Regions from separate parts of the Variovorax sp. LjRoot84 genome, predicted to be linked through region 2. Evidence: riboswitches for the same ligand, from Rfam matches in the RefSeq annotation. Region 2 holds a riboswitch; the other holds the start of a gene.
What was found. A riboswitch is a leader RNA that binds a small molecule or an ion and turns the genes downstream of it on or off. The one in region 2 is predicted to bind S-adenosylhomocysteine.

Region 1 (6,915 bases), 670 kb from region 2:
TCCTGATCAATCCGCCCTACACGCTGAAGGCGCTGCTCGAGCCCGCGCTGCCGCAGATGGCGCAGCGCCTCGGCCAGGATCGCCACGCGGCTTCCTCGCTCGAGAGCGGCGGCTGAGCCGACTGCCGCGACGCGCTTCAGCGCCGCTGGCGCGGCGGCACTTCGCGGCTTCGTCTGGCCGCAGGAGGCTTCTTGGCAGGCGCTTCGGCAGCCGGCGCCACGTCCGCTGCCCCATTCGCCTCGACCACCGCGCCGGCACAGCGCGCGCCGTTCTTGTCCATGATCGACAACGCAACCTGCTTGATGCCCATCCCCAGCATGCCGATCGATTCGGCCGCGGCACGGCTCAGGTCGATGATGCGGCCCGAGGCATACGGCCCGCGGTCGTTGATGCGGACCAGCACCTCGCGCCCGTTCACCAGGCTGCGCACGCAGACGCGGGTGTTGAAGGGCAGCGTCTTGTGCGCGGCCGTCAGCTCCGTCATGTCGAAGCGCTCGCCGTTCGCGGTCTTGCGCTGGTGGAACTGGATGCCGTACCAGGAAGCGCCGCCGCGCTCGAAGATTTCGCGCGGGCCCGCGTCGCCCGGTGCGCCGTCGTCCGGCAATTCGTCGGCACCCGGCCCCGCGAGGTCATAGCGCGCCGAAGGCACCTGCGAACGCGGCGGCGCGCCGGGCGGCAGCGCGGGCTGCCGCGCCAGCGGCCGCAATCCCTGCGCGCCCTCGCCGGGCGAGGACGAGCGCGGCGTGGTGCAACCCGCCAGCCAGACGGCGGCGGCGACGAGCGCCAGCCGTCCGGCGAGGCGGCGCGACCTCATTCGTCCCAGCCCAGCCGCTCCAGCAACGCGAGCGTCGCCACCGACTGGTTCATCGTGTAGAAGTGCATCGCCGGCGCGCCGCCGCTGGCGAGGCGCGCGCAGAGCTCGGTCACCACGTCGAGACCGAAGGCCTTGATCGAGGCCATGTCGTCGCCGAAGCCCTGCAGCCGCAGCCGGATCCAGCGCGGGATCTCGGCGCCGCAGGCATCCGAGAAGCGCATCAGCTGGGTCGAGCTCGTGATCGGCATGATGCCCGGCACGATCGGCGCCGCGAGCCCCAGCTTGCGTGCCTCGTCGACGAAGCGGAAGTAGGCCTCGGGGCTGAAGAAGTACTGCGTGATCGCCGAGTCGGCGCCCGCATGCATCTTGGCCGCGAAGGCCTGCAAGTCCGCTTCGGGCGAGCGTGCCTGCGGATGCACTTCGGGATAGCAGGCGACCTCGATATGGAAATCGCGGCCGGTCTCTTCGCGGATGAAGGCGACGAGATCGCTCGCATAGTGGAACTCGCCGCCCATGCCGTAGCCGCTCGGCAGGTCACCGCGCAGCGCGACCAGGCGCTTGACGCCCATGGCCTTGAGCTCCGCCAGCTGCTCGCGCACCGTGCTGCGGGTGGCGCCGATGCAGGAGAAATGGCAGGCGGCATCGACACCTTCGCCGAGGATCTCGCGCACCGTGCCGAAGGTGCCCTCGTGCGTCGAGCCGCCGGCGCCGTAGGTCACCGAGCAGAACTCGGGCTGCCGCACGTAGAGCTGCTGGCGCACGGTGCGCAGCTTGGCCGCGCCTTCGGGCGTCTTCGGCGGAAAGAATTCAAAGCTCAACGGAAGGCGCACGGCCGGCTCCTGGTTCGCCGTTCGCACGAACGGCATGGATGAAGAATTCGCGGTTGCCGTCGCCGCCCGTGATCGGGCTGTCGAACCACGCTGCAACGCGCAGGCCGAGCTCCGCGCACGCCGTGCGCAGGCGCTGTTCGACCACTGCAAAAAGCGCCACATCGCGCACGATGCCGCCCTTGCCGACCTGTCCCGGCTGCAACTCGAATTGAGGCTTGACCAGCATCAGAAGTTCACCGGCCGGTGTGAGAAGCGGTATCAGCGCGGGCAGCACCAGCGTGAGCGAGATGAACGAGAGATCGCCGACGATCAGATCGAAATGCGTGTAGTCGGGCGAAGCATCGGCCCAGGCGGACGCGTCGAGCGTGCGCGCATTGACGCCTTCGACGGCGGTCACGCGCGCATCCTCGCGTATCCGTGCATGCAGCTGGCCATGGCCCACGTCCACGCCCACCACATGCGCGGCGCCGCGCTGCAGCAGGCAGTCGGTGAAGCCGCCGGTCGACTGGCCGACGTCGAGGCAGCGCTTGCGCTGCACGTCGATGCCGCTCGCAGCGAGCGCGCCTTCGAGCTTGAGCCCGCCGCGCGAGACGTAGCGCGCCTCGGCCGCATCGACGAGCTCGAGTTCGGCCGTCTCCGGCACCTCGTCGCGGTTCTTGCCGACCACGCGCCAGGTCGTGCCGTCGCGCCAGCGCAGGCCGCCCGCGATCAGCCGCACGGCCTGCGAGCGCGAGGCGGCCAGGCCGCGTTCGACGAGCAACTGATCGGCGCGCACGCGCTCCGCTCAATAGCGGTAGGTGTCCGGCTTGTAAGGGCCGTTCTTGTCCACGCCGATGTAGGCGGCCTGTTCGTCGGTCAGCTCGGTCAGCATCGCGCCGACCTTCTTCAGGTGCAGGCGCGCCACCTTCTCGTCGAGGTGCTTGGGCAGCACGTAGACCTTGCCGGCCTGGTAGGCATCGGGCTTGGTGAAGAGCTCGATCTGGGCGATGGTCTGGTTGGCGAAGGACGAGGACATCACGAAGCTCGGATGGCCCGTGCCGCAGCCCAGGTTCACGAGGCGGCCCTTGGCCAGCAGAATGATCTTCTTGCCGTCCGGGAAGGTGATGTGGTCGACCTGCGGCTTGATCTCTTCCCACTCGTACTTCTCGAGCGAGGCGACGGCGATCTCGTTGTCGAAGTGGCCGATGTTGCAGACGATCGCCTGGTCCTTCATCGCGGCCATGTGCTCGTGGCGGATCACGTCGCGGTTGCCGGTGGTGGTCACGAAGATGTCGGCCTTGTCGGCGGCGTACTCCATGGTGACGACCTTGTAGCCTTCCATCGCGGCCTGCAGCGCGTTGATCGGGTCGATCTCGGTCACCCACACCTGAGCGCTCAGCGCGCGCAGGGCCTGGGCCGAGCCCTTGCCCACGTCGCCGTAACCGGCCACGCAGGCGACCTTGCCGGCGATCATCACGTCGGTGGCGCGCTTGATGCCGTCCACCAGCGATTCGCGGCAGCCGTAGAGGTTGTCGAACTTGCTCTTGGTCACCGAGTCGTTCACGTTGATGGCGCGGAACAGCAGCGTGCCCTTGGCGCTCATCTCGTTCAGGCGGTGCACGCCGGTGGTGGTCTCTTCGGTTACGCCGATGATCTCGGCCGACTTGCGCGTGTACCAGGTCGCGTCGACGGCCAGCTTGGCCTTGATCGCCGCGTAGAGGATGCGCTCCTCGTCGCTGGTCGGGTTGGCCAGCACGCTCTGGTCCTTTTCGGCCTTCTGGCCCAGGTGCATCAAGAGCGTGGCGTCGCCGCCGTCGTCAAGAATCATGTTCGGGCCTTCGCCGGCCGAGCCCTTGGGACCGAAGTCGAAGATGCGGTGGGTGTAGTCCCAGTAATCTTCGAGCGACTCGCCCTTGATCGCGAACACCGGCGTGTTGGTGGCCGCGATGGCGGCGGCGGCATGGTCTTGCGTCGAGAAGATGTTGCACGAGGCCCAGCGCACGGTGGCGCCCAGCGCCTGCAGGGTTTCGATCAGCACTGCGGTCTGGATCGTCATGTGCAGTGAGCCGGTGATGCGTGCGCCCTTCAGGGGCTGGCTCTTGGCGAATTCTTCGCGGATGGCCATCAGGCCGGGCATTTCGGTTTCCGCGATGCGGATTTCCTTGCGGCCCCAGGCGGCAAGGGAGATATCGGCGATGGCCTGGTCGGCGGTGGACTTGAGAACGGCGCTCATGTGGACTCCAAAACAAGTTTGAATGATGCCGCTGTGTTCGGGGGACGAGACTCACCGCGAGAACAGCGGGTGAGCGTGGTTGCGAAGGGGTCCGAGCCTCACGCCTGGCGGCGCTGCAACGCTCCTCGGAAGCGGCATTTTAGCGCGTGCCGCTTTTCCGTCGCCAGCGGCGATTTGCGGATCGGCCTAGACTGCAACGCCCCCCAACCGCCGCCCTCGCGGCCCCATCATCATGTTCAAAGTCAAGCTCTTTGCCGCATCGTTCGTGATTGCCTTGTCCGCCGCGGCGGCGGCGCAGGAAACCGTGCGCGTGCGCGGCGTCATCGCGCGTGCCGATGCGAATTCGCTGACCGTGAAGGACCGCAGCGGCGAAACCGTCACGATGGTGCGCCCTGCCGACATGAACGTCTCCGAAGTCATTCCGCTCACGCTGGCCGACATCAAGCCGGGCAGCTTCGTCGGCGCCGGCGCCGTGCCGCAACCCGACGGCACGCAGCGCGCCGTGGAAGTGCTTGTGTTTCCGGAGGCCGCGCGCGGGACCGGCGAAGGCTTTCGCCCCTGGGACCTGATGCCCCAGAGCACGATGACCAACGCCACCGTGGCGCAGCTCGAAGCGGCGCCGTCCTCAGCGCCGGGCGGCCACAAGCTGCTGCTCAAGTACAAGGACGGCGAGCAGACCGTCATCGTGCCGCGCGGCACGCCGGTCGTGACCTTCAAGCCGGGCAATACGGACCAGGCGGCCCTGGTGGTGCCGGGCGCCAAGGTGGTGATCACCGCGCAGGTGAAGGAAGGCAAGCCCACCGCGCTGCGCATGCTGGTCGGGCGCAATGGCTTCACGCCGCCGATGTGACGGCTCGTTAAAATTGCGGGCTTTGCCGCCAGCAGCCCGCGCCCGTGAGCGCGCTCCGCGTTCACCCCCATGACCTTCGCCTCCGAAACCCGCCGCCGCCGCACCTTCGCGATCATTTCCCACCCCGACGCCGGCAAGACCACGCTGACCGAGAAGCTGCTGCTGTTCTCCGGCGCGATCCAGATCGCCGGTTCGGTGAAGGCGCGCAAGGCCTCGCGCCACGCCACCTCCGACTGGATGGAGATCGAGAAGCAGCGCGGCATCTCGGTGGCCAGCTCGGTGATGCAGATGCTCTACCGCGAGCACGTGATCAACCTGCTCGATACGCCGGGCCACAAGGACTTCTCCGAAGACACCTACCGCGTGCTGACCGCGGTCGACTCGGCCCTGATGGTGATCGACGCGGCCAACGGCGTCGAAGCGCAGACGCGCCGCCTGATCGAGGTCTGCCGCCAGCGCGACACGCCCATCATCACCTTCGTCAACAAGATGGACCGCGAGGTGCGCGAGCCGCTGGAGCTGCTCGACGAGATCGAGCGCGAACTCGGCATGCCCTGCGTGCCGATGACCTGGCCGGTGGGCCAGGGCAAGAGCTTCGGCGGCATCGTGAACCTGCGCACGCAGGCGATGACGGTGTTCGAGTCGGGCAGCGAACGGCTGCCGCAGGACTTCGAAGCCATGCCGCTGGCCGAGCGCGAAGCGCTGCAGAAGCGCTTCGGTCACGAGTTCGACACCGCCATGGAGAGCATGGAGCTCGCCACCGGCGCCTCGCCCACCTGGGACCGCGTGGCCTTCCTCGCCGGCAAGCAGACGCCGGTGTTCTTCGGCTCCGGCGTCAACAACTTCGGCGTGATGGAAGTGCTCGACGCGCTGGTCGACCTCGCGCCGCCGCCGCAGCCGCGCACCAGCACCACGCTGGTCAACCGGCAGCCGGTGGTCAAGGAGATCCAGCCAGAAGACAAGGACTTCGCCGGCGTCGTTTTCAAGGTGCAGGCCAACATGGACGCCAATCACCGCGACCGCATCGCCTTTGTGCGCATGGCCTCGGGCAAGTACACGCCGGGCATGAAGCTCAAGGTGCAGCGCACCGCGAAGGAGCTGCGCCCCACCAGCGTCGTGACCTTCATGAGCCAGCGCCGCGAGGCGGTGGAAGAGGCCTATGCGGGCGACATCGTCGGCTTCACCACCCACGGGGGTGTGCAGTTGGGCGACACCATCACCGACGGCGCCTCGCTGCAGTTCACCGGCCTGCCCTTCTTCGCGCCCGAGCTCTTCATGACCGTGATTCTCAAGAACCCGCTGCGCACCAAGCAGCTGCAGCAGGGCCTGGCCCAGCTCGGCGAGGAAGGCGCGATCCAGGTGTTCCGGCCCGAGGTCGGCGGGCCGATGCTGCTGGGCGCCGTGGGGCAGCTGCAGTTCGAAGTGGTGCAGCATCGCCTGAAGACCGAATACGACGCCGACGTGCGGCTGGAAGGCTGCCAATACACCGGCGCGCGCTGGATCACGGCCGACACGCCGGCCGAGCTGCGAGCCTTCACCGACGCCTACCCGGCGCGCATGGCACTCGACGCAGCGAACACGCTGGCTTACCTCTGCACCTCACCCTACGACGTGCGGCTGGCGCAGGAGCGCTTCCCGAAGATCCATTTCCATCCGCTGCGCGAGCATGCGGGGCTTGCACTTCAAACGGCCGGTTGATGCTCCCACTGAGCGCATGGCCCACTGAAGATCGCCAGCAAATCGCAGGCGTCCTTACCGACATCGACGACACGCTGACCACCGAGGGCGCCATCACGTCCGATGCGCTGCAGGCGCTGCACGACCTGAAGGCGGCTGGCCTGCCGGTGATCGCGATCACCGGCCGTTCCGTGGGCTGGAGCGAGCCCTTCGCGCCGGTCTGGCCGGTCGATGCGATCGTTGCAGAGAACGGCGCGGTGGCGCTCGCGGCTTCACCGTCGGGTGCGCTCGACAAACGCTACCGCCAGGATGCCGCGACGCGCAGCGCCAACTTCGCACGCATGCAGCAGGCCCTGGCGCGCGTCGAGCGCGAAGTGTCGGGCGCCAGGCGCGCCACCGACTCGCCGGGCCGCGAGACCGACATCGCAATCGACCACAGCGAATTCGCGCACCTGGGCGAAGCGCAGATCGCGCAGGCGGTGCAGATCATGCGCGCCGAAGGCATGAACGCGACGGTGAGCTCGATCCACAT
Region 2 (6,915 bases):
CGCATCGCGCGCGCCGCCTGCGACAAGTTCAGCACGCCCGACAAACCGCGCTTCGTGGCCGGCGCCCTCGGCCCGACGCCCAAGACCGCCAGCATCAGCCCCGACGTGAACGACCCCGGCGCGCGCAACGTGAGCTTCGAGGAGCTGCGCGCGTCCTATTACGAGCAGGTCGAGGCGCTGGTCGAAGGCGGCGCTGACGTGCTGCTGGTCGAAACCATCTTCGACACCCTCAACGCCAAGGCCGCGCTGTTCGCGATCGACGAGTACTTCGAGGCCAGCGGCGAGCGCCTGCCGCTCGTCATCAGCGGCACCGTGACCGACGCCTCCGGCCGCATCCTCAGCGGCCAGACCGTGACCGCCTTCTGGCACAGCGTGCGCCATGCGCGGCCGCTGGCCATCGGCCTCAACTGCGCGCTGGGCGCGGCGCTGATGCGGCCCTACATCCAGGAACTGGCGCGCGTGGCCGACGACACCTTCATCAGCTGCTACCCCAACGCCGGCCTGCCCAATCCGATGAGCGAAACCGGCTTCGACGAAACGCCCGAGGTCACCTCGCGCCTGCTGCACGAGTTCGCGGCCGAGGGGCTGGTCAACATCGTCGGCGGCTGCTGCGGCACCACGCCCGACCACATTGCCGCCATCGGGCGCTCGGTGGCGCCGCTCGCGGGGCGCACGCTGCATCGCGCGGCCGCGTATCCCGAAGCGGCCTGAGGTAAAGAAGCACCCTGGCGGTGCACGTCTTTGCGCGGCTGGCCGTTGCTGAGGGTAGGCCGTGGCTGATTGACAACATGTCGAGCGCGCGTAGCCTGAGCGCAAAGGAACATCCCATGAACAAGCTCGTCCAGCGATGGATCGGCATCGGCACCATCGCCCTGGTTCTGCCGGTCGCCGCGGCGGCGCAGGAGGCCTTCGCCCGCGGCACGGTCAATCTGCGTGCTGGCCCCTCGGGCGACTACCCGCTGGTGGCGCGACTCGGCCATGGCCAGCCCTTCGAGGTGCTCGGCTGCACCAGCGGCTATGCATGGTGCGACGTGGTGCTGCCCGACGGGCTGCGCGGCTGGGTCTATGCCGCCAACATCGACTACGCCTACGATGATGACCGGCGCGTGCCCCTGGCCACCTACGGCGCCATCATCGGCGTGCCGATCGTCGGCTTCACGATCGGCAACTACTGGAGCAACCACTACCGCGACCGCCCCTGGTACGGCGAGCGGCGCTGGTGGGGCGACCACCATCCGCCGCCGCCCGTCGCCGGCTGGCGCCCGGTGCCGGCGCCGCGGCCGGACTGGCGGCCCAATCCGTGGCGCGACCCCGGCTACGCGCATCCGGGACCGGGCTTCCGTCCGCAGCCGCAGCCGGGCTGGCGGCCTTCGCCAGGGCAGCAGCCACCGCCGGATCACGGTGTCCGGCCGCCGCGTCCCGACCGCGGTTTCCGACCGCCGGAGCACGCCGGCCCGCCGAACGTGCATCCGGGCCGACCGCCGGACGTGCATCCGGGTCGTCCACCGGACGTGCATCCGGGTCGTCCACCGGACGTGCATCCGGGACGTCCGCCGGCCATGAATCCGGGCCAGCCGGGCGTTCGTCCGCCGGCTGCCCTGCCCGGCGCCGAGGCGCGGCAAAGGCAACTGGACCGGATCAACCGCGCGCCGCCCGGCACGACGCCGGGGGACAGCAGGCCAGGCGGCGGCCTGTAGCGCTCTAGGGCTTTTTCTTGCGCGCGATCAGCGCGACGAAGCGCTGCGCGCCCAGGCCCAGCGGGCGCTCGCGCGACCACACCACGTCGACCCACAGGTCGAGCCCGTTCGACAGGTTCTCGAACGGAATCTCCACCAGCGCGCCGGCCGCCACGTGCGGCCGCGCGAAATTGCGCGGCAGCCAGCCCCAGCCCAGGCCGGCCGTGATCAGGCTCAGCGCGGCCAAGGCGTTGTCGGTGCGCCAGACATGGCGCGCAAAGACGAAGCGCGGGTCGCTGGTCGCGAGATCGCGCCCGGCCACCACGATCTGGCGCGTGGTCGTCAGGTGCTCCTCGCGCAGCCGGCCGCCGGCCGCGGCCAGCACCGGATGGTCGGGCGCCATCACGGCCACCATGGTGTCGCTGGCCACTTCCTGAAAGCCCTCGCGGCCGTCGAGGCTGGGCCGCTCGAAGACCAGCGCCAACTGCGCGCGGCCGCTGTGCAGCAGCGCCAGCGCATCGGCTTGCGGCGCCGCCAGCACCTCGACTTCCAGCAGCGGGTATTCCCGCGCCAGCGCGGCCAGCGGCGCGCTCCACGGCGCGGCCAGCAGCTCGGGCGCGATCGCGAGCGTGAGCCGGTTCTCCAGGCCCTGCGTCAGCGCCAGCGCCTGCACCTGCAGCTGCTTGAGCTGCGCGGCGAGCAGCCGCGCCTGCGGCTCCAGCGAACGCGCCGCGGCCGTCGGCTGGGGCTCGCGGCCGCCGCGGTCGAAGAGCGGCAGGTCCAGCTCGGCCTCGAGGTTCGCGATCGCCATGCTCACCGCCGAGGGCACGCGGCCGAGCGCCCGCGCGGCGGCCGAGAAGGAGCCGTGGTCGAGCACGGCCAGAAACACGTGCACGTTGTCGCTGGAAAAACTCATGGCAACGGCCTTTCAATAATTCTGAAAGAAGATGACTTTTTATATCAGATGAGCGCACATAAAGTAGGGGCCAAACCGCCAATCCAAACAGGAAGATTTCATGCAAGGGCTCAAGCGCCGCGTCGTCTACATCACGCTCTACGAAGGTCTCGCCATCGTCGCGGCCAGCGCCGGACTGGCGCTGATGTCGGGGCAGGGCATGGGCCACTCGGGCGTGCTGGCCGTCATCGCCTCGGTCATCGCGATCCTCTGGAACCTCGCCTTCAACACCCTGTTCGAGCGCTGGGAGTCGCGCCAGGCCGTGCGCGGCCGCAGCTTGCGCCGCCGCGTCGCCCACGCGATCGGCTTCGAGGGCGGCCTGGTCGCCTTCCTGGTGCCGGTCTTCGCCTGGTGGATGGAGGTGAGCCTGTGGCAGGCGCTGGTGATGGACCTGGGCCTGGTGGTGTTCTTCCTGGTCTACACCTTCGTCTTCAACTGGGCCTTCGACCTGCTGTTCGGCCTGCCCGCATCGGCCGCCGGCGTGGCCCAGCCGGCGTAAAATCCGCGGCTCCCAAGGAGCGTTGCAGCGCGGTACCTTCCATCCGAAGCGTCCGCGTCAGGCTTGGGCTTGCAACGACGCTCGCCTGACCCACGTTCCGCAGGTGAGCCCATGTCCTCCGATCCGTCTTCCGTCCCTGTTCTCCCGGTTCCTCCGATGAAGCTGTCCGGCCTCGAGCCGGTGCAGATCGGCCAAGGCACGCTCTTCGTCAACATCGGCGAGCGCACCAACGTCACCGGCTCCAAGGCTTTCGCCCGCATGATCCTCAACGGCCAGTTCGAGGAAGCGCTGGCGGTCGCGCGCCAGCAGGTCGAGAACGGCGCGCAGGTGATCGACATCAACATGGACGAGGCCATGCTCGACAGCAAGGCCGCAATGGTGCGCTTCCTGAACCTGATCGCCAGCGAGCCCGACATCGCGCGCGTGCCGATCATGATCGACAGCTCCAAGTGGGAGGTCATCGAAGCCGGCCTGCGCTGCATCCAGGGCAAGGGCATCGTCAACTCGATCAGCATGAAGGAGGGCGAGGCCCAGTTCAAGCACCACGCGACGCTGCTGCGCCGCTACGGCGCGGCCGCGGTCGTGATGGCCTTCGACGAGCAGGGCCAGGCCGACACCTACGAACGCAAGATCGAGATCTGCGAGCGCGCCTACCGCATCCTGGTCGACGAGATCGGCTTCCCGCCCGAGGACATCATCTTCGACCCCAACATCTTCGCGATCGCCACCGGCATCGAGGAGCACAACAACTACGCGGTCGACTTCATCAACGCCACGCGCTGGATCAAGGAAAACCTGCCGGGCGCCAAGGTGTCGGGCGGCGTCTCGAACGTGAGCTTCAGCTTCCGCGGCAACGACCCGGTGCGCGAAGCGATCCACACCGTGTTCCTCTACCACGCGATCAAGGCGGGCATGGACATGGGCATCGTCAACGCCGGCATGGTGGGCGTCTACGACGACCTCGAACCCGAGCTGCGCGAGCGCGTGGAAGACGTGGTGCTGAACCGCCGCCCCGACGCCGGCGAGCGCCTGGTCGAAGTGGCCGAAACCGCCAAGAGCGGCGCCAAGGACGAGAGCAAGAAGCTCGAGTGGCGCGGCACGCCCGAGCACCCGGTGCACGTGAACCAGCGGCTCTCGCATGCGATGGTGCACGGCATCACCGACTTCATCGTCGAGGACACCGAAGAGGCCTACCAGCAGATCCTGGCCAAGGGCGGCCGGCCGCTGCACGTGATCGAAGGCCCGCTGATGGACGGCATGAACATCGTCGGCGACCTGTTCGGCCAGGGCAAGATGTTCCTGCCGCAGGTGGTGAAGTCGGCGCGCGTGATGAAGTCGGCCGTGGCCCACCTCATTCCCTACATCGAGGAAGAGAAGCGCCAGGACGAAGCCGCGGGCCGCGACGTGCGCACCAAGGGCAAGATCATCATCGCCACCGTCAAGGGCGACGTGCACGACATCGGCAAGAACATCGTGACCGTCGTGCTCCAGTGCAACAACTTCGAGGTGGTGAACATGGGCGTGATGGTCCCGTGCCACGAGATCCTGGCGCGCGCCAAGGTCGAGGGCGCGGACATCGTGGGCCTGTCGGGCCTGATCACGCCCAGCCTCGAGGAGATGCAATACGTCGCCGGCGAGATGCAGAAGGACGAGCATTTCCGCATCAAGAAGATCCCGCTGCTGATCGGCGGCGCCACCACCAGCCGCGTGCACACGGCGGTGAAGATCGCGCCGCACTACGAAGGGCCGGTGGTCTACGTGCCGGATGCCTCGCGCAGCGTGAGCGTGGCGCAGTCGCTGCTGTCCGACCAGGCGGCGGCCTACATCGACGAGATCAACGCCGACTACGACAAGGTCCGCCACCAGCACGCCAACAAGAAGCAGACGCCGCTGTGGCCGCTGGCGAAGGCGCGCGCCAACAAGACGCCGATAGCCTGGTCGAATTACCTGCCGCCGGTGCCGAAGTTCATCGGCCGGCGCGTGTTCAAGAACTTCGACCTGACCGAGCTCGCGAAGTACATCGACTGGGGGCCGTTCTTCCAGACCTGGGACCTCGCGGGCCCGTTCCCGGCGATCCTGAAGGACGAGGTGGTCGGCACCGAGGCCGTGCGCGTGTATGCCGACGGCCAGCGCATGCTCAAGCGGCTGATCGAAGGGCGCTGGCTCAGCGCCAGCGGCGTGATCGGCTTCTGGCCCGCCAACACCGAGAACGACGACGACATCGTGCTCTACACCGACGAATCGCGCACCGAAGCCGCGCTCACCTGGTACGGGTTGCGCCAGCAGACCGAGAAGCAGGCCATCGAAGGCGTCATGCGCCCGAGCCGCTGCCTGGCCGACTTCGTCGCGCCGCGCGAGAGCGGCCTGAAGGACTACGTCGGCATGTTCGCCGTCACCGCCGGGCTCGGCGTCGAGAAGAAGGAGAAGTACTTCGTCGACGACCTCGACGACTACTCGGCCATCATGCTCAAGGCGCTGGCCGACCGGCTGGCCGAGGCCTTCGCCGAAGCGCTGCATCACCGCGTGCGCACCGATCTCTGGGGCTATACGCCCGACGAGGGCTTGAGCAACGAGGACATGATCGGCGAGAAGTACCGCGGCATCCGCCCCGCGCCGGGCTATCCGGCCTGCCCCGACCACAGCGTGAAGCGGCCGATGTTCGACCTCCTGAACTGCGCGGACATTGGGATGACCCTGACGGAGAGCCTCGCCATGATGCCCGCCGCCAGTGTCAGCGGCTTCTACCTGAGCCATCCTGAGGCGACCTACTTCAACGTCGGCAAGATCGGGCACGACCAGTTGCAGGATCAGGCAGCGCGACGCAAGCAGAGCGAAGCGGATCTCGAGCGGCTGCTGGCCCCCAATCTCTGATGCTTCAGAAACTGATGTTTGCTGCCGCGCACTATGCGGCGCTGGCGATCTTCGTTGCCGGCTGCTGGGGCTTCGGGCGGGTGGTGCAGTCGCGCATGGGTTCGCCGGTGCGCCACGACGTCTGGCTCGAGACCGCGATGGCCACCGCGCTCGGCGTCGGGGTCTTCATCTGCGCGTTCCAGCTGCTCGGCATCGCGGGCGCGTTCGACACCGCCGGCGTGCTGCTGCTGGCCGCGATCGGCTTTGCGGCGGCGTGCGTGCAGTTTCCGGCATGGAGGCGGGAGGTGCGCGCCTTCGACCCGGGGCTGCCCCTGTCATGGGTCGACAAGGCGGGCCTGGTCGCGCTGGCGCTGGTCGCGCTGCCGACGCTGCTGGCGCCGCTGGCGCCGCCGGCCGCCTTCGACGAGTTGATGTACCACCTGCCGTATGCGCGCGAGGTGGCGCAAAGCGGCTCTCTCGGCATCCATGAGTGGCTGCGCTATCCCTGGTTTCCGTACAACTACAACCTGCTCTATGCCGCCGCGCTCTTGGTCGGCGACGACGTGTTGGCGCATTTCCTGAACGCGCTGGCCGGCTGGCTGTCGGTGTGGATGGTCTACCGCCTGGGCGTGCTGCACCTGAACCGCGTGCTGGGCTGCGCGGGCGCCGCCATCTGGCTCGGCATGGGCGACTATTCGAACGCCTTGATCGACACGGGCGTCGCGCTGTTCGTGCTGGCGGCCTGCACGGCCCTGTGGTGGTGGCGCGAATCGCCACCGGAGCAGGGCCCGCGCTGGCTGGCGCTGGCGGCTTTCTTCCTCGGCCTCGCGGCGGGCTCCAAGTACCAGGCGCTGACCTTCCTGCCGCTGGTGGCCTCGTTCGTGATCCACCGCGAACGGCGCCCGGGCGTCTGGGCCGTCGCGCTGCTGTGCTTT

Region 1: it holds a riboswitch for S-adenosylhomocysteine, as region 2 does, so the genes downstream of both, ahcY (adenosylhomocysteinase) here and metH (methionine synthase) in region 2, are expected to answer to the same signal.

What each region holds. Positions count from the first base shown of each region.
Region 1 is NZ_CAXUTE020000001.1:953,333-960,247, reverse strand. Features, by position in the region: gene ACSQ9I_RS04805 (23S rRNA (adenine(2030)-N(6))-methyltransferase RlmJ) at 1-116, shown strand, start outside; gene ACSQ9I_RS04800 (septal ring lytic transglycosylase RlpA family protein) at 137-814, opposite strand; gene metF (methylenetetrahydrofolate reductase [NAD(P)H]) at 811-1,644, opposite strand; gene ACSQ9I_RS04790 (TlyA family RNA methyltransferase) at 1,622-2,419, opposite strand; gene ahcY (adenosylhomocysteinase) at 2,429-3,856, opposite strand; S-adenosyl-L-homocysteine riboswitch at 3,921-3,988, opposite strand; gene ACSQ9I_RS04780 (hypothetical protein) at 4,089-4,706, shown strand; gene ACSQ9I_RS04775 (peptide chain release factor 3) at 4,776-6,404, shown strand; gene ACSQ9I_RS04770 (HAD-IIB family hydrolase) at 6,404-6,915, shown strand, end outside.
Region 2 is NZ_CAXUTE020000001.1:279,539-286,453, forward strand. Features, by position in the region: gene ACSQ9I_RS01450 (homocysteine S-methyltransferase family protein) at 1-711, shown strand, start outside; gene ACSQ9I_RS01455 (SH3 domain-containing protein) at 828-1,697, shown strand; gene ACSQ9I_RS01460 (LysR family transcriptional regulator) at 1,702-2,592, opposite strand; gene ACSQ9I_RS01465 (PACE efflux transporter) at 2,693-3,130, shown strand; S-adenosyl-L-homocysteine riboswitch at 3,141-3,220, shown strand; gene metH (methionine synthase) at 3,242-6,001, shown strand; gene ACSQ9I_RS01475 (ArnT family glycosyltransferase) at 6,001-6,915, shown strand, end outside.